One region of the Streptomyces sp. 5K101 genome, then DNA from elsewhere that is predicted to be linked to it. Evidence: predicted binding sites of a transcription regulator. Region 1 holds the regulator's gene; the other holds the start of a gene.

Evidence for each region. The regulator HspR, encoded in region 1, represses chaperone genes until heat shock. The targets are predictions, from matches to a motif close to TTGAGNNNNNNNNNCTCAA.
Region 2: lon (endopeptidase La) is a predicted target of HspR. The motif match lies at 3,500-3,518, and genes of this name have one in related genera.

What each region holds. Positions count from the first base shown of each region.
Region 1 is NZ_JBKFFO010000005.1:160,740-171,113, reverse strand. It holds gene ACLB9X_RS11765 (Yip1 family protein) at 1-543, opposite strand, end outside; gene ACLB9X_RS11760 (heterodisulfide reductase-related iron-sulfur binding cluster) at 765-3,032, opposite strand; gene ACLB9X_RS11755 (sugar transferase) at 3,163-3,684, opposite strand; gene dnaK (molecular chaperone DnaK) at 3,907-5,748, shown strand; gene grpE (nucleotide exchange factor GrpE) at 5,745-6,398, shown strand; gene dnaJ (molecular chaperone DnaJ) at 6,429-7,604, shown strand; gene ACLB9X_RS11735 (heat shock protein transcriptional repressor HspR) at 7,606-8,076, shown strand; gene ACLB9X_RS11730 (RNA polymerase sigma factor) at 8,197-9,342, opposite strand; gene ACLB9X_RS11725 (YciI family protein) at 9,351-9,770, opposite strand; gene ACLB9X_RS11720 (hypothetical protein) at 10,149-10,374, shown strand, end outside.
Region 2 is NZ_JBKFFO010000007.1:155,810-166,183, reverse strand. It holds gene ACLB9X_RS16060 (ATP-binding protein) at 1-631, opposite strand, end outside; gene ACLB9X_RS16055 (response regulator transcription factor) at 628-1,365, opposite strand; gene ACLB9X_RS16050 (spermidine synthase) at 1,469-2,164, opposite strand; gene ACLB9X_RS16045 (GNAT family N-acetyltransferase) at 2,709-3,350, opposite strand; gene lon (endopeptidase La) at 3,541-5,952, shown strand; gene ACLB9X_RS16035 (pentapeptide repeat-containing protein) at 6,221-7,021, shown strand; gene ACLB9X_RS16030 (lysozyme) at 7,098-7,940, opposite strand; gene ACLB9X_RS16025 (MarR family winged helix-turn-helix transcriptional regulator) at 8,174-8,656, shown strand; gene ACLB9X_RS16020 (hypothetical protein) at 8,688-9,476, opposite strand; gene ACLB9X_RS16015 (nitrate- and nitrite sensing domain-containing protein) at 9,843-10,374, shown strand, end outside.

The DNA.
Region 1 (10,374 bases):
CGCGGTGGAGAGCGTCGCGTTGATCGCCTCCTCGCGCGGCTCGTCGAAGCCGAAGAGCGCGAGCAGGCCGTACAGGAACGTGACGACGAGCGCCGGGCCCCACACCGGGTAGTCGCGCATCCGCAGGAACGTCGGGCCGGGGCGCATCACGATGCCGCTCAGCAGCTGCTTCCAGTGCAGGCGCGGGCCGGCGGGCGCGGACGGGGCCGCGCCGGCGCGGTAGGTGGCGCCGTCGCCGTACACGTCGTCGTCGTGGACGCTGAACGCCTGCGTGTGACCCGGGTTGTTCGCCGCGTACGGGTCGGGCGCGGGCGGCGCCTGGTGGTACGGGTCGCCGAAGTACTCCGGCTCGTCGTGCCCGCCCTGGCGGCGGTGCTGCTGATACTGCTGGGCCCCGCCGCTCGTCCGGGGCCACTGCGGGGCCTGCTGCCCGTACGGAGGCGCGGCACGGCCGCCGCCCGGGTAGGGCGGCGGCGCCTGGGGCGCCTGCTGTTGTTGCGGGGTGCGGTTGTCCCGGCCGCGTCCGATCCTGAATCCAGCCACGTCAACGAACGTACCTGTTCGGCGTGTTCCGGGTGACGCCGGACCGGGAACCGGGGGGCCTTTGCTGCCGAGCTGTGACATCCCCCAGGGGACCCTCAAGGGGTGATCCCCGTGCGTCTTCGCCGAGGTCAGGGACGGTGGGCGGGTGCGACGGGAGAGATGACAGAAGCGGCCGGTCCTGCCCCCGAGGCAGATCCGGCCGCTCACTGTTCCCAAGACGGCTACTTCACCGGCTCCGGTTCCGGCGTGGCCTCGGACTCGGCCTCGCCCGCCGGGTCGACCGGCGTCTTGACGGAGTCGAGCAGCAGCTGGGCCACGTCGACGACCTGGAGGGACTCCTTGGCCTTCCCGTCGTTCTTCTTGCCGTTCACGGAGTCCGTGAGCATGACGAGGCAGAACGGGCAGGCGGTGGAGACGATGTCCGGGTTGAGGGACAGGGCCTCGTCGACGCGCTCGGTGTTGATGCGCTTGCCGATCCGCTCCTCCATCCACATCCGCGCGCCGCCGGCGCCGCAGCAGAAGCCGCGCTCCTTGTGGCGGTGCATCTCCTGCTGGCGCAGGCCCGGGACCTTGTCCATGATCTCGCGCGGCGGCGTGTAGACCTTGTTGTGGCGGCCCAGGTAGCAGGGGTCGTGATAGGTGATCAGACCCTCGACCGGGGTGACCGGGATCAGCTTGCCCTCGTCGATGAGGTGCTGGAGCAGCTGCGTGTGGTGGATGACCTCGAACTCGCCGCCCAGCTGCGGGTACTCGTTCGCGATCGTGTTGAAGCAGTGCGGGCAGGTCGCGACGATCTTCTTCGCCGACTTCGGCTTCTTGGTCTCCGGGTCGTCGTCGTCCTCGCCGAAGGCCATGTTCAGCATGGCCACGTTCTCCTGGCCGAGCTGCTGGAACAGCGGCTCGTTGCCGAGGCGGCGGGGCGAGTCGCCGGTGCACTTCTCCTCGCCACCCATGATCGCGAACTTGACGCCCGCCATGTGCAGCAGCTCCGCGAAGGCCTTGGTGGTCTTCTTGGCGCGGTCCTCCAGGGCGCCGGCGCAGCCGACCCAGTACAGGTAGTCGACCTCGGTGAGGTCCTCGACGTCCTTGCCGACGATCGGGACCTCGAAGTCGACCTCCTTGGTCCACTCGACGCGTTGCTTCTTGGCGAGACCCCAGGGGTTGCCCTTCTTCTCCAGGTTCTTGAGCATCGTGCCCGCCTCGGACGGGAACGCGGACTCGATCATGACCTGGTAGCGGCGCATGTCGACGATGTGGTCGATGTGCTCGATGTCGACCGGGCACTGCTCGACACAGGCGCCGCAGGTGGTGCAGGACCACAGGACGTCCGGGTCGATGACGCCGTTCTCCTCGACGGTGCCGATCAGCGGGCGCTCGGCCTCGGCCAGCGCGGCGGCGGGGACGTCCTTCAGCTGCTCCGCGGACGCCTTCTCCTCGCCCTCCATCGTCTTGCCGCCGCCGGCCAGCAGGTAAGGGGCCTTGGCGTGCGCGTGGTCGCGCAGCGACATGATCAGGAGCTTCGGGGAGAGCGGCTTGCCGGTGTTCCAGGCGGGGCACTGCGACTGGCAGCGGCCGCACTCGGTGCAGGTGGAGAAGTCGAGGATGCCCTTCCAGGAGAACTGCTCGACCTGGGAGACGCCGTAGACGTCGTCCTCGCCCGGGTCCTCGAAGTCGATCGGCTTGCCGCCGGACGTCATGGGCTGGAGCGCGCCCAGCGCGCTGGAGCCGTCGGCGTTGCGCTTGAACCAGATGTTCGGGAAGCCGAGGAAGCGGTGCCAGGCCACACCCATGTTGGTGTTGAGCGCCACCGTGATGGCCCAGATGAAGGAGGTGCTGATCTTCACCATCGCGGTGAAGTAGATCAGCGTCTGCAGGGTCGGCACGCTCAGGCCCTTGAAGGCCAGGACCAGCGGGTACGAGGCGAAGTACGCCGCCTCGTAGTGCTCGACGTGGTGGATCGCGCCCTCGAGGCCGCGCAGTACGTAGATCGCCAGGCCGATGGTGAGGATGACGTACTCGACGAAGTACGCCTGCCACGCCTTGGAGCCGGCGAAGCGGGACTTGCGGCCCGCGCGGGAGGGCAGGCTCAGCAGCCGGATCGCCATCAGCACGACGATGCCGAGGATCGTCATGACCCCGATGAACTCGATGTAGAGCTCGAAGGGCAGGAAGCCGCCGACGACCGGGAGCACCCAGTCCGCCTGGAACAGCTGCCCGAACGCCTGCACCAGGGTCGGCGGCAGCGTCAGGAAGCCGACGGCGACGAACCAGTGCGCGAAGCCGACGATCCCCCACCGGTTCATCCGGGTGTGGCCGAGGAACTCCCTGATCAGGGTGACCGTGCGCGCCTTGGGATGGTCGGTGCGGCTGCCCGCGGGCACGGGCTGACCGAGCTTGACGAACCGGTAGATCTGCGCGACCGCTCGGGAGATGAGCGCAACGCCGACCACGGTCAGGGTCAGCGACACAATGATCGCGGCGAGTTGCATTGGGGGCTCCTCGGGCCTGCGAGGGTGGGATGATCCAGCACTACTACTAAGCGGTAACTTATTCAGTCCGTGCTGAGCGTACCCACTTATTCAGCCGCACTGTAGTTGGGCGGGCGGTGATCTGTGTCGCTCAGGCAACCCTGACCGGAGGGCGCCCGGCGACCGCTGCGGGGACCGTTCTGGCCAGGATCTTCAGGTCGAGTCCCAGCCAGTGCTGTTCCACATAATGCAGGTCGAGCACCGTCATTTCCTCCCAGGGCAGGTCGGACCGCCCGCTGATCTGCCACAGGCCCGTGATTCCGGGCCGTACGGCGAGGCGGGCCCGCTCCGGACCGGTAGGGGCCGGGTCGAGGGGGAGCGGGGGCGGTCCGACGAGGGACATCTCGCCGCGCACGACGTTGATCAGCTGGGGCAGGCCGTCCAGGAAGCGGCGGCGCAGCAGCCTGCCCACGGGTGTGAGGTGACCGGCGTGCGTCGTGCGGAAGGTGAGCCTCTCGAAAGGTCGGCCGCCCAGGCCGGTACGCGGTGCGCGGTTCAGGACCGGGCCGGGTGAGGTCACGGCGACTGCGGCGGCGGCGGTCAGCAGGACCGGGGCCAGCACGAGCAGCAGGAAGAGGCTGCCCGCGAGATCGACGGCTCGCTTCGCCGGCATGAGCGCCCACCCTTCGTCGCGAATGATGGTTCTTGACCGCTTTTGCGACTATGACTGTCTCAGACCGGCCGCGATCCGAACGGGTGCGCCACGCGCACGTGAACCAGGATGCGGATAAGCGCCGGATAAAAGTTGAGTGGCCTCGACTCAGGTCTGTTGACTCGTTCGGAGACCTGGGGCATCCTTGAGCCAGTTCCACTCAAGTCAGCTGGAGGAATCGAAATGGCACGTGCGGTCGGCATCGACCTGGGCACGACTAACTCCGTCGTCAGCGTTCTGGAGGGCGGCGAGCCCACCGTCATCACCAACGCCGAGGGTGCCCGGACCACGCCGTCCGTCGTCGCCTTCGCGAAGAACGGTGAGGTGCTGGTCGGCGAGGTCGCCAAGCGTCAGGCGGTCACCAACGTCGACAGGACCATCCGGTCCGTCAAGCGCCACATGGGCACGGACTGGAAGATCGAGCTCGACGGGAAGAACTTCAACCCGCAGCAGATGAGCGCGTTCATCCTGCAGAAGCTGAAGCGCGACGCCGAGTCGTACCTGGGCGAGAAGGTCACCGACGCGGTGATCACCGTCCCGGCGTACTTCAACGACTCCGAGCGCCAGGCCACCAAGGAGGCCGGCGAGATCGCGGGTCTGAACGTCCTGCGCATCGTCAACGAGCCCACCGCGGCCGCCCTGGCCTACGGCCTGGACAAGGACGACCAGACCATCCTCGTCTTCGACCTCGGTGGCGGCACCTTCGACGTGTCGCTGCTGGAGATCGGCGACGGCGTCGTCGAGGTGAAGGCGACCAACGGTGACAACCACCTCGGTGGTGACGACTGGGACCAGCGCGTCGTCGACTACCTGGTCAAGCAGTTCGCGGGCGGCCACGGCGTCGACCTGTCCAAGGACAAGATGGCTCTCCAGCGTCTGCGCGAGGCCGCGGAGAAGGCGAAGATCGAGCTGTCGTCCTCGACCGAGACGACGATCAACCTGCCGTACATCACGGCCTCCGCCGAGGGCCCGCTGCACCTGGACGAGAAGCTCACACGCGCCCAGTTCCAGCAGCTGACGGCCGACCTGCTCGAGCGCTGCAAGACCCCGTTCCACAACGTCATCAAGGACGCCGGTATCCAGCTGTCCGAGATCGACCACGTGGTCCTGGTCGGCGGCTCGACCCGTATGCCCGCCGTCGCCGAGCTCGTCAAGGAGCTCACCGGCGGCAAGGACGCCAACAAGGGTGTGAACCCGGACGAGGTCGTCGCGATCGGCGCCTCGCTCCAGGCCGGTGTCCTCAAGGGTGAGGTCAAGGACGTCCTGCTCCTCGACGTGACCCCGCTGTCCCTCGGCATCGAGACCAAGGGCGGCATCATGACCAAGCTCATCGAGCGCAACACCACGATCCCGACCAAGCGGTCCGAGATCTTCACGACGGCCGAGGACAACCAGCCGTCCGTGCAGATCCAGGTCTACCAGGGCGAGCGCGAGATCGCGGCGTACAACAAGAAGCTCGGCATGTTCGAGCTGACCGGTCTGCCGCCGGCCCCGCGCGGCGTCCCGCAGATCGAGGTCTCCTTCGACATCGACGCCAACGGCATCATGCACGTGACCGCGAAGGACCTGGGCACGGGCAAGGAGCAGAAGATGACCGTCACCGGCGGCTCCTCGCTGCCGAAGGACGAGGTCGACCGCATGCGCCAGGAGGCCGAGCAGTACGCGGACGAGGACCACCGCCGCCGCGAGGCCGCCGAGACCCGCAACCAGGGCGAGCAGCTCGTCTACCAGACGGAGAAGTTCCTCAAGGACAACGAGGACAAGGTTCCCGCCGAGGTGAAGACCGAGGTCGAGACCGCCGTCGGCGAGCTGAAGGAGAAGCTCAAGGGCGAGGACACGGCCGAGATCCGCACCGCGACCGAGAAGGTCGCCGCGGTCAGCCAGAAGCTCGGCCAGGCGCTGTACGCGAACGCCGCCCCCGAGGGTGCCGCCGCCGGTGCCGCGGGTGAGGCCAAGGCCGACGACGACGTCGTCGACGCCGAGATCGTGGACGACGAGAGGGACGCCAAGGGTGGTGCCGCGTGACGGAGGAGACCCCGGGGTTCGACAAGAACGACGAGAACCCTGCCGTCCCCTCCGGCGCCGCCCCTGAGGACGCCGCCGAGTCCGCCGAGTCCTCCGAGAAGGAGGGCCCGGCGGCCCCGGCAGGGGACGCAGCGAAGATCGCCGGCCTGACGGCGCAGCTGGACCAGGCCCGCTCCGCGCTCGGCGAGCGCACGGGCGACCTGCAGCGCCTCCAGGCCGAGTACCAGAACTACCGCCGCCGCGTGGAACGCGACAGGGTCACGGTCAAGGAGATCGCCACGGCGACGCTCCTGACCGAGCTGCTGCCCGTGCTCGACGACATCGGCCGCGCGAGGGAGCACGGGGAGCTGGTCGGCGGGTTCAAGTCCGTCGCCGAGTCCCTGGAGACCGCCGCGGCCAAGATGGGTCTGCAGCAGTTCGGCAAGGAGGGCGAGCCCTTCGACCCGACCGTGCACGAGGCCCTGATGCACTCGTATGCGCCGGACGTCACGGAGACGACGTGCGTCGCGGTGCTCCAGCCGGGGTACCGCATCGGCGAGCGCACGATCCGCCCCGCGCGGGTCGCGGTGGCCGAGCCCCAGCCGGGCGCGGTGCCGGCGGCCAAGGACGAGAAGCAGGCCGACGAGGAGAGCGGTGGCCCGGAGGGCTGACGCACGACACGTCCGGGAGGAGGGACGTCGATGAGCACGAAGGACTTCGTCGAGAAGGACTACTACAAGGTTCTCGGCGTCCCCAAGGACGCGACCGAGGCCGAGATCAAGAAGGCGTACCGGAAGCTCGCCCGCGAGAACCACCCGGACGCCAACAAGGGCGACGCCAAGGCGGAGGAGCGCTTCAAGGAGATCTCCGAGGCGAACGACATCCTCGGCGACCCCAAGCGGCGCAAGGAGTACGACGAGGCCCGCGCCCTCTTCGGCAACGGCGGCTTCCGGCCCGGTCCCGGCGCCGGCGGCACGTTCAACTTCGACCTGGGCGACCTCTTCGGGGGCGCGCAGGGCGGCGGCCAGGGCGCCGGCGGCTTCGGCGGCGGCCTGGGCGACGTGTTCGGCGGCCTGTTCAACCGGGGCGCCGGCGCTGGCGCGCGCACACAGCCGCGCCGCGGGCAGGACATCGAGTCCGAGGTGACGCTCAGCTTCACCGAGGCCGTCGACGGGGCCACCGTCCCGTTGCGGATGTCCAGCCAGGCGCCCTGCAAGGCCTGCTCCGGCACCGGCGACAAGAACGGCACGCCCCGGGTGTGCCCGACGTGTGTCGGCACCGGCCAGGTATCGCGCGGCGGCAGCGGATCCTTCTCGCTGACCGACCCGTGCGTGGAGTGCAAGGGCCGCGGCCTGATCGCCGAGACGCCCTGCGACGTCTGCAAGGGCAGCGGCCGTGCCCGCTCCTCGCGCACCATGCAGGTGCGCATCCCGGCGGGTGTGTCCGACGGGCAGCGCATCCGGCTGCGCGGCAAGGGCGCGCCGGGCGAGCGCGGCGGGCCGGCCGGCGACCTGTACGTGGTGGTCCACGTCGACGCCCACCCGGTCTTCGGCCGCAAGGACGACAACCTGACCGTCACCGTGCCCGTCACCTACGCGGAGGCGGCGCTCGGGGGCGAGGTGAAGGTGCCCACCCTCGGCGGTCCCGCGGTCACGCTGAAGCTTCCTGCGGGCACGCCCAACGGCCGGACGATGCGTGCCCGCGGCAAGGGCGCCGTCCGCAAGGACGGCACGCGCGGGGACCTGCTGGTCACCATCGAGGTGGCCGTGCCGACCGAGCTCAGCGACAAGGCGAAGGAAGCGCTGGAGGCCTACCGCGAAGCCACCGCGGAGGAGGACCCGCGGGCCGAGCTGTTCCAGGCCGCGAAGGGAGCATGACATGGAGGGCCGTCCGGGACGCAGTCGCAACCCCTACGAACTGACCGACGAGTCGCCGGTGTACGTCATCTCGGTGGCCGCGCAGCTGTCGGGCCTGCATCCGCAGACCCTTCGGCAGTACGACCGCCTGGGTCTCGTCTCTCCCGACCGTACGGCCGGAAGGGGCCGGCGCTACTCGGCCCGCGACATCGAACTGCTGCGCACCGTCCAGCAGTTGTCGCAGGACGAGGGCATCAACCTCGCCGGGATCAAGCGCATCATCGAACTGGAGAACCAGGTCGCTGCGCTCCAGGCCCGTGTTGCCGAGCTGTCGGCGGCCGTGGAGGGCGCGGCGGCGGCGATGCAGCAGCGCGAGGCGCAGGTCCACGCCTCCTACCGGCGCGACCTCGTTCCGTATCAGGACGTCCAGCAGACCAGCGCGCTGGTGGTGTGGCGTCCCAAGCGGCCCGACCAGGGCGGCAGACCGTCCTGAGCAGTGTGTGCCGAAAAGGGCCGCAGAGCTGATGCTCTGCGGCCCTTTTCGGGTTCTTGAGCCGGGTACGCAGCGCGAGGCCCGCGCCAGGTCCGAGGGAAGATCCGAGCGCGCGACCCGTCAGCGGCGCCGGCGGGCGTTGAGCCGGGCGGCCTGGCGCGTCAGGTGGTCGCGTTCGGCGAGGGTGGGCGCCTTTCGGGCCGCCTCCGCGTACAGCCGTGCCGCCTTCGCCAGGTCACCGTCGCGCTCGTGGAGGTACGCCGCCACCGCGGCGTGGCGGGGCAGGGAGTCGTCCAGCGCCGCGAGCGCCGCCAGGCCGGCGCGCGGTCCGTCGGCCTCGCCGACGGCCACCGCGCGGTTGAGCCGGACGACCGGGCTGTCGGTCAGGCGCACGAGCTCGTCGTACCACTCGACGATCTGCACCCAGTCGGTCTCCTCGGCGGTGGGTGCGTCGGCGTGGAGTGCCGCGATGGCGGCCTGGGCCTGGAACTCGCCCAGCCGGTCGCGGGCGAGGGCCGCCTGGAGGATCCCGACGCCCTCGGCGATCGACTCGCTGTCCCACCGGCCGCGGTCCTGCTCGGCGAGCGGCACCAGGCTGCCGTCGGGCGCGGTCCGGGCGGCGCGCCGGGCGTGGTGGAGCAGCATGAGGGCGAGCAGCCCCGCCACCTCGGGGTGGTCGACCCGGGCCGCGAGCTGGCGGGTGAGCCGGATGGCCTCGGCGGCGAGGTCGATGTCGCCGGAGTAGCCCTCGTTGAAGATCAGGTAGAGGACACGCAGCACGGTGGCGACGTCGCCGGGCCGGTCGAACCGCACGCCGGAGACGGTGCGCTTGGCCCGGCTGATCCGCTGCGCCATGGTCGCCTCGGGCACCAGGTAGGCCGCCGCGATCTGGCGGGTGGTCAGTCCGCCGACGGCGCGGAGCGTGAGCGCGACCGCGGACGACGGCGTCAGAGACGGGTGGGCGCACAGGAAGTAGGGCTGGAGCGTGTCGTCCACCGCCGGGGCGGGCCCGGGCGCCGGCTCCTCGTCGACGAGGTCCTCACGCCGGCGGCGGGCGGCGTCCGCCCGCGCCTGGTCGAGGAACTTGCGCCAGGCCACGGTGACCAGCCACGCCTTCGGGTCCCGTGGCGGTTCGGCGGGCCAGACGCGGACCGCCTCGATCAGCGCGTCCTGCACGGCGTCCTCGGCCGCCGCGAAGTCGGCTCCGCGGCGGACGAGGACGGCGAGCACGCTCGGCGTGAGGCTCCTGAGCAGGGCCTCGTCCATCGATGAGGTCATCGATGAGGGCACTCCGTGGTGCTGGGCTTCGCGGCCAGGAACGGTCGCACCTCGAGCCACTCGTGGATCGGCTTCCCGCCCGCCCCGGGGGCGGCCGACAGCTCCCCGGCCAGCTCGACGGCGCGCTCGTAGCTGTCGACGTCGATCACCATCCAGCCGGCGATGAGGTCCTTGGTCTCGGCGAACGGGCCGTCGGTGACCGGCGGACGCCCCTCTCCGTCGTACCGGACCCACGCCCCTTCGGGGGCGAGCGCCTGACCGTCGACGAACTCGCCGGTCTTCTCGAGCCGGGCCGCGAAGTCGTGCATGTACTGCATGTGCGCCGAGATCTCCTCGGGCGTCCACTGGTCCATGGGCACGTCGTTGACCGCAGCCGGGGCACCGCGGTAGTGCTTGAGCAGCAGGTACTTGGCCATCGTGTCTCTCCTCGGAGCTGGTGCGACCCATTGTGGTCGCGTTCACCTCGGGGACGGAGCCGGTCACGCGTTCTCGACATCGCCGTCGGATTTTTTTCGGCTCTCGTGGAGGAGCCCCTTTCCGCATGCCCGGGCGCCGGGCGGCGCGGCAGGAAGGTGCCGGGCGCGGTGCAGGAAGCTGACATGAGCAACCGGTCGGACACTGCTGTTCCGATGGCATTGTCTTCCTCGTCGGAACGGGCCGGATGGCCGGAACAGTCCGCCGTCACGGCGGCGCGGACGGCCTCCGCCGAGAATGCAGGCCGACCGTCCGGGCGCAGGCGGCCGGGCCGCCCGCCCGGACGGGACGTACAACACGAACGGGAGTCAACTGTGGCGATGGTCGGACTGTTCTGGATCACCGCGGACGCGGTGTACGTGGGTGCCCCGCCGGGCACCGAGGGCCGCGGTGTCCGGCTGACCGAGAAGGGCGTGGAGGCCGCCGCGGCCGGCGGCCACCGGGCCTGGACGTGGGAGGAGCTGCGCTCGGCAACCGTCGAGGGCGCCCCGGTGCGCAGCGCTTCCCGCCGGCGGCTGGCGCTGGCCGTGGAGACGGTGCTCACGG
Region 2 (10,374 bases), on a different contig from region 1:
CCTCCTTCAGCACGCCCGACAGATAGGGCCACACCTCGAAGCGGCGGGCCTTGAGCGGGACCACGCCGTTGTCGAGCCGGGACAGGTCGAGCAGTGTCTCCACGAGCCGGCCGAGGCGCTCGGTCTGCTTCAGCGCCGTGCGCATCGTCTCCGGGTCGGCGGCCGAGACCCCGTCGACCACGTTCTCCAGCACGGCGCGCAGCGCGGCGATCGGCGTGCGCAGCTCGTGCGAGACGTTGGCGACCAGCTCCTTGCGGTGCCGGTCCACGGCCTCCAGGTCGTCGGCCATGCGGTTGATCGTGGAGGCCAGGTCGCCCAGCTCGTCGCGGCGGTCGGCGCCGCGCACCCGGCGCGTGTAGTCCCCGTGCGAAATCCCCTTGGCGACGGTGTTCATCTCGTCCAGCGGCGCGGTCAGGCCGTGCGCCACGAACTGGGTGATCAGCAGGGTGGCGATGATCGTGAAGACGGTGATGAAGCGGATCTCGGTCTTGCTGTGGAAGGCCATCAGCATCAGACCGGTCGTGATGAAGACCGAGACGACGACGAGCGTGCTGAGCTTGGTCTTGATCGAGATCGCGATGGAGGCGGCCCCCGGCCGCCCGCGCCCTCGCCCGCGGGGACGCCGGGTCATGGCGTCGGCGTCTCCAGCGCGTACCCGACGCCGTGGACCGTGCGGATGCGCTCGGCCCCGATCTTCCGGCGGAGCGCCTTGATGTGGCTGTCGACGGTACGGGTGCCGGAGGCGTCCGCCCAGTCCCACACCTCGGCCAGCAGCTGCTCACGAGAGAGCACCGCGCGCGGGGTGTTCGCCAGGCACACCAGCAGGTCGAACTCGGTCGGCGTCAGATGCACGTCCTCGGCCCGCACCCGCACCCGGCGCTGGGCGTGGTCGATCTCCAGCTCGCCGAGGCGCAGGATGCCGCTGCGCGGCGTGACGGCGGCCAGCGCGGCGCGCTCCACGCGGCGCAGCAGTACGTGCACCCGGGCGGCCAGTTCGCGCATGGAGAACGGCTTGGTCATGTAGTCGTCCGCGCCGACGCCGAGACCGACCAGCATGTCCGTCTCGTCGTCACGGGCAGTGAGCATCAGCACCGGGACCGGCCGCTGGGCCTGCACCCGGCGGCAGACCTCCAGGCCGTCGAAGCCGGGCAGCATCACGTCGAGGACCATCAGGTCCGGCTGCCACGCCTCGGCCGCGTCGACGGCCGCCGGGCCGTCGAGGGCCGTCTGGACCAGGAAGCCCTCGGCGCGCAGCCGTGCGGCGATGGCGTCGACGATCGTGGCGTCGTCCTCGACGACCAGCACCCGGCGCTGGGCCCCTGGGGTGGCCGCGACCCCGTTGTGCGTGGTGTGTGTCTGCTCCATCGCCCCGCCCCTGTACCTGTTTCACCGCTTGCTGCACGTGGATCCGGATCGAGGTAGATCCCGTGTGTGTCCCAGCAGCGTAAGGGCATCGACCGCGTCCCGGCTACGCAGGGCGAACACCGAGGTGGACCACGTCGGGTACTCCTCGGGCAAGGCGGATCTCTTCGGTTCTTACCCCGGTGAAACCGGCATTCCGCAACGCATCCTCGAACGCGGCGGAGGGCTGTGCGGACCACACGGCGAGTACGCCGCCGGGCTTCAACGCCCGGTGACAGGCGGCGAGTCCGGCCGGTGAGTACAGTTCCCCGTTGCCCTCGGTGACCGTCCAGTCGGGGCCGTTGTCAATGTCCAGACACATGGCGTCGTACTGGTCGTCCGTCGTCCCCAGATACGCGACGAGGTCCGTGTGAAGGATCACGCACCGAGGGTCGGCGAGGGCGTCGCCGGAGATCGCCGCGAGCGGCCCCGAGCGGTGCCAGTCGATGATCGCCTGCTCCCGCTCGACGACCGCGATCCGCCGCCAGTGGTCCCCGGCGGCGGCGTGCGCCAGGGAGAACCCGACGCCGAGCCCGCCGATGAGCACGCTCGGCGCGACGTTCCCCGTCTCCAGGGCGTCGTATGCGGCATCGATCAGCAGCCGCTCCGAGCGCCCGTCGGAGGTGTCCATCAGGAAGCACCCGTTCGCGATGATCTCGTGGACCGCCGCGTCCCCGTCCCCGCGTCTGCGCAGTACGACCTCCCCGAAGGGCCCCTCGCGCCGGTCGAGGGTGACGGGGGCGTCGCTGACGGGGAACGGCATCGGGTGACCTCCGGGCGGCAGGCGGGTGACGACAGGGATCTGGGCCCATTGTGTCGGGCCGCCGATCGGTGGGCCAAACCCTTTCCCGGGCGTGGCCGGGCCCGGCCGCCTCCTCGCGCCGGTCAGGCGGGGCCGCGGGCCGGGCCGCCTCCTCGCGCCGGTCAGGCGGGGCCGCGGGCCGGGCCGCGCCAGGCGTGGAGAGCGGCACCGCACCTGAAGGCTGCGAGCGCCACCGCCCACGCCCCGGCCCGGTCGCCGGGCTGCATCGGGCAGGCCCAGACCTGTGCCGCACCGCCGTGCGCCCTGGGCGCGCCCAGGCAGACCGCGGTGAGGTAGGCGAACGCGGGCAGCCGGCTCAGGCGCGCCCCGATCGCGACGGCGCCGCCGTGATCCCGGCATGCCGAGCGCCTCCGTGTCCCCGCGGGCGACCGCGCGCAGCAGCGCCGCGTCGTCCCGCTCTCCCCCCCGAGGGGTTCATCGGTCTCACGTCTTCCCTGTCGCCCCGGGGCGGGCCGCCGGTTCACGCCCGGCCGGACCGGTGCCGTCAGCCGGTTGCGGGGGCGTGGAACAGGCTCACCAGCGGGGCCTGCACCTGCCAGCCCAGCGATTCGTACAGCGCCCGGCCGTCGGGGGTGCCGCCGAGGACGCCGGTCGTGGCGCCGTGCTCCAGCGCCGCGTTGTGGAGGGTGTGCATGACGAGCCGACCGAGGCCCTTGCGGCGGTGCTCGGGGGCGGTCTCGATCTGGTCGACGACAGCGGTGTCCCCGGTCGGCGCGATCTGGCCGCGCGCGGCGAACGAACCGTCGGCGGCGACCACCAGCAGCCGGGTCACGCCGCCCCGCGTCCAGCGCTTGAGGGTGTAGCCGTCCGGCACCTCGGGCGCAGGCGTGCGGCGCAGCCTCGTCCGCATCAGCCAGCCGGGCTCGTCGATCCGCCAGGCGGGTCCCGCCCATGCGACGACGTCCGCGGGCTCGGCGAAGACCTTGAGCCACACGGTGGGCGCGGCGACCTCGGCGGCGACCTTGCGGACGGTGGCCTCGTCGTCGGCGGTCAGGACGTGGCGCGTGGCGTGCGTGACCTGGCCGACGTCGACGGTCAAGCCCCACGGTCGGACCACGGGCTCGGCCGCGCCCCGGGACACGACCCAGCCGCGGACCCAGGCGGCTGTAATGGCTGAAGTCTGCATGGGGCTATTACACACGGCGCCGTCTCCGGGCGCCAGACCGGAGCACGGTCGGGCGGGGAAGCGGCAGGTGACGGCGCCCTTCTCGATGCGCGAGGGGCTGATCGCTCAGAGCGAACAAGGCCCGGGGAACATTCTCGGGCTCATATGAATTGAGTCGGTACAGCTCAACTTGACTGCCTAAGGGGAGATCATGGCTGCCGATTTCACGGCTCACTCACCGCTCACCCTGCCCGTCCTGCCGCTGGACGACGAGGTCGTACTGCCCGGCATGGTCGTGCCGCTCGACCTGTCCGACACCGACGTACGGGCCGCGGTCGAGGCCGCCCAGGCTGCCGCCCGTCCCTCCGGCAACAAGCCGAAGGTGCTGCTCGTTCCCCGCGTGGACGGCACCTACGCCGCCACGGGAGTCCTCGGCACGGTCGAACAGGTCGGCCGGCTGTCCGACGGCGATCCCGGCGCGCTCATCCGCGGCGTCGGCCGCGTCCGCATCGGCGCCGGCACCACCGGCCCCGGCGCGGCCCTGTGGGTCGAGGGCGCCGTGGTCGAGGAGACCGTTCCCGATCCTCTGCCCGGTGCCGTCACGGAGCTGGCCAAGGAGTACAAGGCGCTCGCCACCGACTGGCTGAAGAAGCGCGGTGCCTGGCAGGTCGTCGACCGCGTGCAGCAGATCGAGGGGATCTCGCAGCTCGCCGACAACTCCGGATACTCACCGTTCCTGACCACCGCCCAGAAGATCGAGCTGCTGGAGACCACCGACCCGGTGGCCCGGCTCAAGCTCGCCACGGAGCAGCTGCGCGACCACCTGGCCGAGCAGGACGTGGCCGAGTCGATCGCCAAGGACGTCCAGGAAGGCGTGGACAAGCAGCAGCGCGAGTTCCTGCTGCGCCGCCAGCTGGACGCCGTGCGCAAGGAGCTGCGCGAGCTCAACGGCCAGGAGGGCGAGGACGAGTCCGACGACTACCGCGCCCGCGTCGAGGCCGCGGACCTGCCCGAGAAGGTGCGGGAGGCCGCCCTCAAGGAGGTCGAGAAGCTGGAGCGGGCGAGCGACCAGTCGCCCGAGGGCTCCTGGATCCGCACCTGGCTCGACACCGTCCTCGAACTGCCCTGGAACGAGCGCACCGAGGACGCCTACGACATCCAGGGCGCCAAGGCGACCCTCGACGCCGAGCACGCGGGCCTGCAGGACGTGAAGGAGCGGATCACCGAGTACCTGGCGGTGCGCAAGCGGCGTGCCGAGCGGGGTCTCGGGGTCGTCGGCGGCCGCAGGGGCGGCGCGGTGCTGGCCCTCGTCGGCCCGCCCGGCGTCGGCAAGACGTCGCTCGGCGAGTCCGTGGCGCACGCGATGGGCCGCAAGTTCGTGCGCGTCGCGCTCGGCGGCGTACGGGACGAGGCGGAGATCCGGGGCCACCGGCGCACCTACGTCGGTGCCCTGCCCGGCCGTATCGTTCGCGCGATCAAGGAGGCCGGTTCCATGAACCCGGTCGTCCTGCTCGACGAGATCGACAAGGTCGGCTCCGACTTCCGCGGCGACCCGGCGGCGGCTCTGCTCGAAGTCCTCGACCCCGCGCAGAACCACACCTTCCGCGACCACTACCTGGAGGTCGAACTCGACCTCAGCGACGTCGTCTTCCTCGCCACCGCCAACGTGCTGGAGGCCATCCCCGAGGCCCTGCTCGACCGGATGGAGCTCGTACGGCTCGACGGCTACACCGAGGACGAGAAGATCGTCATCGCCCGGGACCACCTCGTGCCGCGCCAGCTGGAGCGGGCGGGCCTGGAGGCCGGCGAGGTCACGCTGGACGACTCGGCGCTGCGCAAGCTGGCCGGGGAGTACACCCGCGAGGCGGGCGTGCGGAACCTGGAGCGGTCCATCGCGCGGCTGCTGCGCAAGGTGGCGGCCCAGCACGAACTGGGCGACCGCGAGCTGCCGTTCACCGTCACCGACGGTGAGCTGCGCGGGCTCATCGGGCGACCGCACCACGTGCCCGAGTCCGCCCAGGACCCGGCCGAGCGCCGCACCGCGGTGCCCGGTGTGGCCACCGGACTGGCGGTGACCGGTGCGGGCGGCGACGTGCTGTTCGTCGAGGCTTCGCTCGCCGACCCGGAGACCGGCGCCGCGGGGCTGACCCTGACCGGCCAGCTCGGCGACGTGATGAAGGAGTCCGCACAGATCGCGCTGAGCTTCCTGCGCTCGCACGGAGCCGAGCTCGAACTGCCGGTCGCCGATCTCAAGGACCGGGGCGTGCACATCCACTTCCCGGCGGGCGCGGTGCCCAAGGACGGCCCGAGCGCGGGCATCACGATGACCACGGCGCTCGCGTCGCTGCTCTCCGGACGCCAGGTGCGCACGGATGTGGCGATGACCGGCGAGGTGTCGCTGACCGGCCGGGTGCTGCCCATCGGCGGCGTGAAGCAGAAGCTGCTGGCGGCGCACCGCGCGGGCATCACGACGGTCGTGATCCCCAAGCGGAACGAGGCCGACTTGGACGACGTGCCGGCCGAGATCCTCGACAAGCTGGAGGTCCACCCGGTCACGGACGTCCGGCAGGTGCTGGAGCTCGCGCTCTCCCCGGCCGAGGTGCCGGTGGCGGCCACGGCCTGACGGTACGGCGGCGGCGTGCGGGCCCGGCGGTGGCGATCCACCGCCGGGCCCGCACGCGTACTCGCGGCCCGCGCACCTGGGCCGCGCCCGTCCCCCGCACCGGTCCCTCGGGCCTGCCCCCGGTCACCGGCCCAGCCAAGTCCCCTGCTCGCGGTCCCTTGACCCGGCCCGTCCCGGCCCCCGGTCGCGGTCGCCCGCTCAGCCAAGTCTCCTGCTCGCGGTCGCGGGCCCGGTCCGCCCCCTGCCCGCCGTCCCGCACAATGGACCGATGACGTCCCTCCAGGCCGACTGCGCGAACTGCTTCGGGCTGTGCTGTGTGGCGCTGCCCTTCACCGCCTCCGCCGACTTCGCCGTGAACAAGGACGCCGGAACGCCCTGCGCCCATCTCCGGGCCGACTTCGGCTGCGGCATCCACAGCCGGCTGCGCGCGAGCGGTTTCCAGGGGTGCACCGTCTACGACTGCTTCGGCGCCGGCCAGCAGGTCTCACAGGTCACCTACGGCGGCACGGACTGGCGCCGGGCGCCACGGACCGCGCAGCAGATGTTCCGGGTCTTCCCCGTCGTACGCCAACTGCACGAGCTGCTCTGGTACCTGAACGAGGCACTGCGGTTTGACGCCGCTCGCGAGGTCCACGGTGCACTGCGCCGGCAGCGGGAGGCCGTCGAGGAGCTGACCCGCCTCGACGCCGACGCGCTGCTGAAGCTGGACGTCGCGGCCCACCGTCACGACGTGAACGTCCTGCTGCTGCGCACCAGCGAACTGGTCCGCGCGGGGATCGGGCAGCGCCGGAAGAAGGACCGCAGGGGCGCGGACCTTATGGGCGCCCGGCTGCGCGGCGCGGATCTGCGCGGGGTGAGCCTGCGCGGCGCGTATCTCATCGCCGCCGACCTCAGCGGCGCCGATCTGCGGCAGGCCGACCTGATCGGGGCCGATCTGCGGGACGCCGACCTGTCCGGCGCGGACCTGACCGGCAGCATCTTCCTCACCCAGCCGCAGGTGAACGCGGCGCGCGGCGACGGCGCCACCCGCCTGCCGAAGGGGCTGACCCGCCCCGCGCACTGGTCGTGACGGCCGGCGCGACGGGACGGGCAGCGGGGGCGGGCACAGCGGGCGGGCGGTGAGGCGCGACGGGGCTCAGCGGGGCTCAGCCGTTGGCGAGCGCCTGGAGGCGGTCGTACGCGCCGTTGAACTTGTTGTGGTCACCGACGATCGGCCCGGACGACGTGTACTGCCACATCGTGTAGTAGGCCCAGCCGGCCGGGAGCTCGCCGGGCGTCGTGTTGTAGCGGGCGATCCAGAGCGGGTTGTACGCGGCGAAGCCGGAATAGTTGCCGGTGCACTGCTTCCACCAGCTGGTCGCCGTGTAGATGACCGCGTCGCGGCCGGTGCGGTACTTGTACCGGTTCAGGAAGTCGCGGATCCAGGTGACCATCCCGGACTGGGACTTGCCGTAGCAGGCGGAGCCGTACGGGTTCCACTCGATGTCGAGCGCGCCCGGCAGGGTCTTGCCGTCCTTCGACCAGCCGCCGCCGTTGTTGACGAAGTAGTCCGCCTGGGCCGCGCCGGAGGTCGTGTCCGGGGTCGCGAAGTGGTACGAACCACGGATCATGCCGATGTTGTATGAGCCGTTGTACTGCTGCGTGAAGTACGTGTTCTTGTAGTACGTGCCCTCCGTGGCCTTGACGTAGGCCCACTTGACGCCGCTGTTCCACAGCGCGGCCCAGTCGACGTTGCCCTGGTGGCTGGAGACGTCGACGCCTTCCGTCTGGACGGCGCGGGTGTCCGGGGGAAGGCCGCCCTGGCCGTCATGGGCGATGACGCCCATGCCCATGTGCGCCGAGCCGCGCTCGGGCCCGGGCTTGGGCTTGGCCTTGGCGTCCGCGGTGGCGGAGCCGGGGGAGACGAGGAGGAGGGAGAGGACTGCGAGGAGAGTGCCGGCCGCAGCGAGCCGCCGGCGTCCGGTCGTTCCGGATCTGTGCACGGGCATGGCGTGCCTCCGAAGACCTCGGGTCGGGGGGTTCGGACGACGTGTCGGCATGCCGTGGCGGGATCTGAATGGTGTGGACATGCCATGAATGACGCTACGCACGTAGAACGCCCCCCGGAAGGGGGCCGGGTCGCCGCCGTTGGTCTACGCCTGCGAAATACTTGCCGAGCTGCGGCGACGCGAGCCGCCGGAGGAAACTTTCATCATCAGGAAAGCGCACGAGGGGTGCTGACGTGCACGAAAGCGGTACGGCGAGTGAAGCCGGCCCCAATGACAGCAGTGGTGCGGACCGCGAATTCCTCGCGCTGGAGCGGGAGTTGTCGGTCTTCCTGCGCCGCGCCAGGGCCTCGTCCGGAGAGATGGCGCGCGAGGTCCACCCCGACCTCGAACCCGCCGCGTATGGTCTGCTCGTCCGTCTGGAGGAGGCCGGACAGCAGCGCGCCACCGAACTCGCCTCATACTTCGGCGTCGGCAAGGCGACCATGAGCCGGCAGCTGCGGGCCCTCGAGGAGCTCGGCCTCGTCACCCGCGAGCCCGATCCCGCGGACGGCCGCGCTTCCCTCGTACGGCTCACGCAGGAGGGAGTGACCCGATTCCGCCATGTGCGCGACGCCCGTCGCGACCGCTACCGGAGCAAGCTGGCCGGCTGGGACCGGCGCGAGGTCGCCGAACTGGCCCGTCTCCTGCACCAGCTGAACGCGCGCGCGGAGGGCTGATCGCGCGGAGGAGCGGAGGAGGCGGGGGGCCTCACAGCTCGACGAGAACGGCCGTGGCGTCGTCGTGCCGCTTCCCGCGGCCCTCGCCCGTACGCGGCCGCGTCGCCGTCTCCAGGGCCCGCACCCGGTCGATCAGCGCCTGTGCGCCCTCCTTGCGCAGCACGCCCACGCACGCGGCCCAGTCCCCCTCCGCGAACAGGTCCACCCAGCGCGACGCGCCGTCGGTGAGCGCCGCGACCGCCCGTACGTCCCCGCGCGCGACGCTGCCCGCGACCGCCCGTTCCGCCACCGCCGGGTCGGCCGCCGCCGTGAAGAACCCGTCCTCGGCGTTGCGCAGGGCGTCGGCCGACGCATGGGTGCGCAGGGCCTCGCGGGGCAGCCGGTCGAGCCGGTCGTCCAGCACCGCCCGGACCGAGCCGTCGGCCGACTCCAGCAGCAGCGTCGAGTCGGAGAGCACCAGGTACTCCACGTCGCCCGCCGCTCCGCCCCACCGGGCGATGACCACCGTCGCCTGGGGCGTCCGCACGTGAGAAAGGTCACAGGTGTCCCGGTGTGCGTCCGCGGTGCGCCGGATCGCCTGCGAAAGCACGCCGGTCAGGGGCAGATCCCGCCGCGAACCGGACAGTTCGACCAGGGCGCCGCCCAGCCGGGCGGTGAACCACGGAACCCCGTGCACGCATCCGGCGTCCCCCTGGGGTGGAGTCACTCCGTCCAGTACCACCAGCGTTCCGCCCTGTCCCGATGCGGGCAGAGCCACCGAGGCCCAGTCCTCGTTGAGGCGTTCCCGGACGCCGGGGGCGGTGGCGAGGTCGATGCGCATGTCCTTCAGTCTGCACGACTCCCCCACGTCGCGTCCGCGCCGCGCGGATTGGGCCGTACTACCAGGTCAGAGGGGTTGCTTCGACCCAAATGGGCCGCTGCGCGAAGCTGCGGGCGCACATCCTGCCAAAGGGTGGCTCCCAGGTCCAACCAACACGTCGGGAGCCGGGCGTTCCGGCGTTCGGGAGAGTTGTTCGCCAACTCAGGCATGTTGTTCACTCGTTCGGGTGGCGGAGCGGCCGATGCGCGCCTCCCTCCCAAAGGCACTGGAATGGTCGGAAGCCGTACCAGGGGTGGGGCTCTCGCGCGTGACCGGTCGTCATCTCTGCTTCATGGGTGGACGAGTCAAGCAAGATTGCGAGCACCGGTGCAGAAGAAGCGGCCTCGGGGCAAGGGCGACAGGCCCACTGGAACAGCAGGCGAACTCCAGGTCCCGGCCCCTGTGGCTCCCCTGCCCCCGCAGGGACAGGGCGAAACCCTCCGGACCTCCCCAGGGGCTCCCGGGGTCCCCACGCAGTCCACCGTTCCCGCGCCGGGCGCGGATGCAGCGCCGAATGCCGGTTCTGTGCCGCCGAGCGCCGTTCCTGCGTCGAGCCCAGGCCCCGCGCCGAGCCCTGGCCCTGCGTCGAACCCCGGTCTGGTGCCGAGTCCCGGCCCCGCGCAGGACACCATGACCCCCTCCGGGCGTCGCGCGCGCGTGCGCAGCCGGCTCGTCACCGGCGTGGCGGTCGTCGGACTCGTCGTCGTCGGCGCCGGAACCCCCGGCATCCTCGCGACGTCCGCGGAACTGACCGAGGCCCAGCGATTGGTGACCCTCGCCGAGTTCGACCGCCAGGCCGTCACCCTCGCGCACTCCCTCGCAGACGAACGCGACGAGGTCACCGCCTACGTCGCAGCCG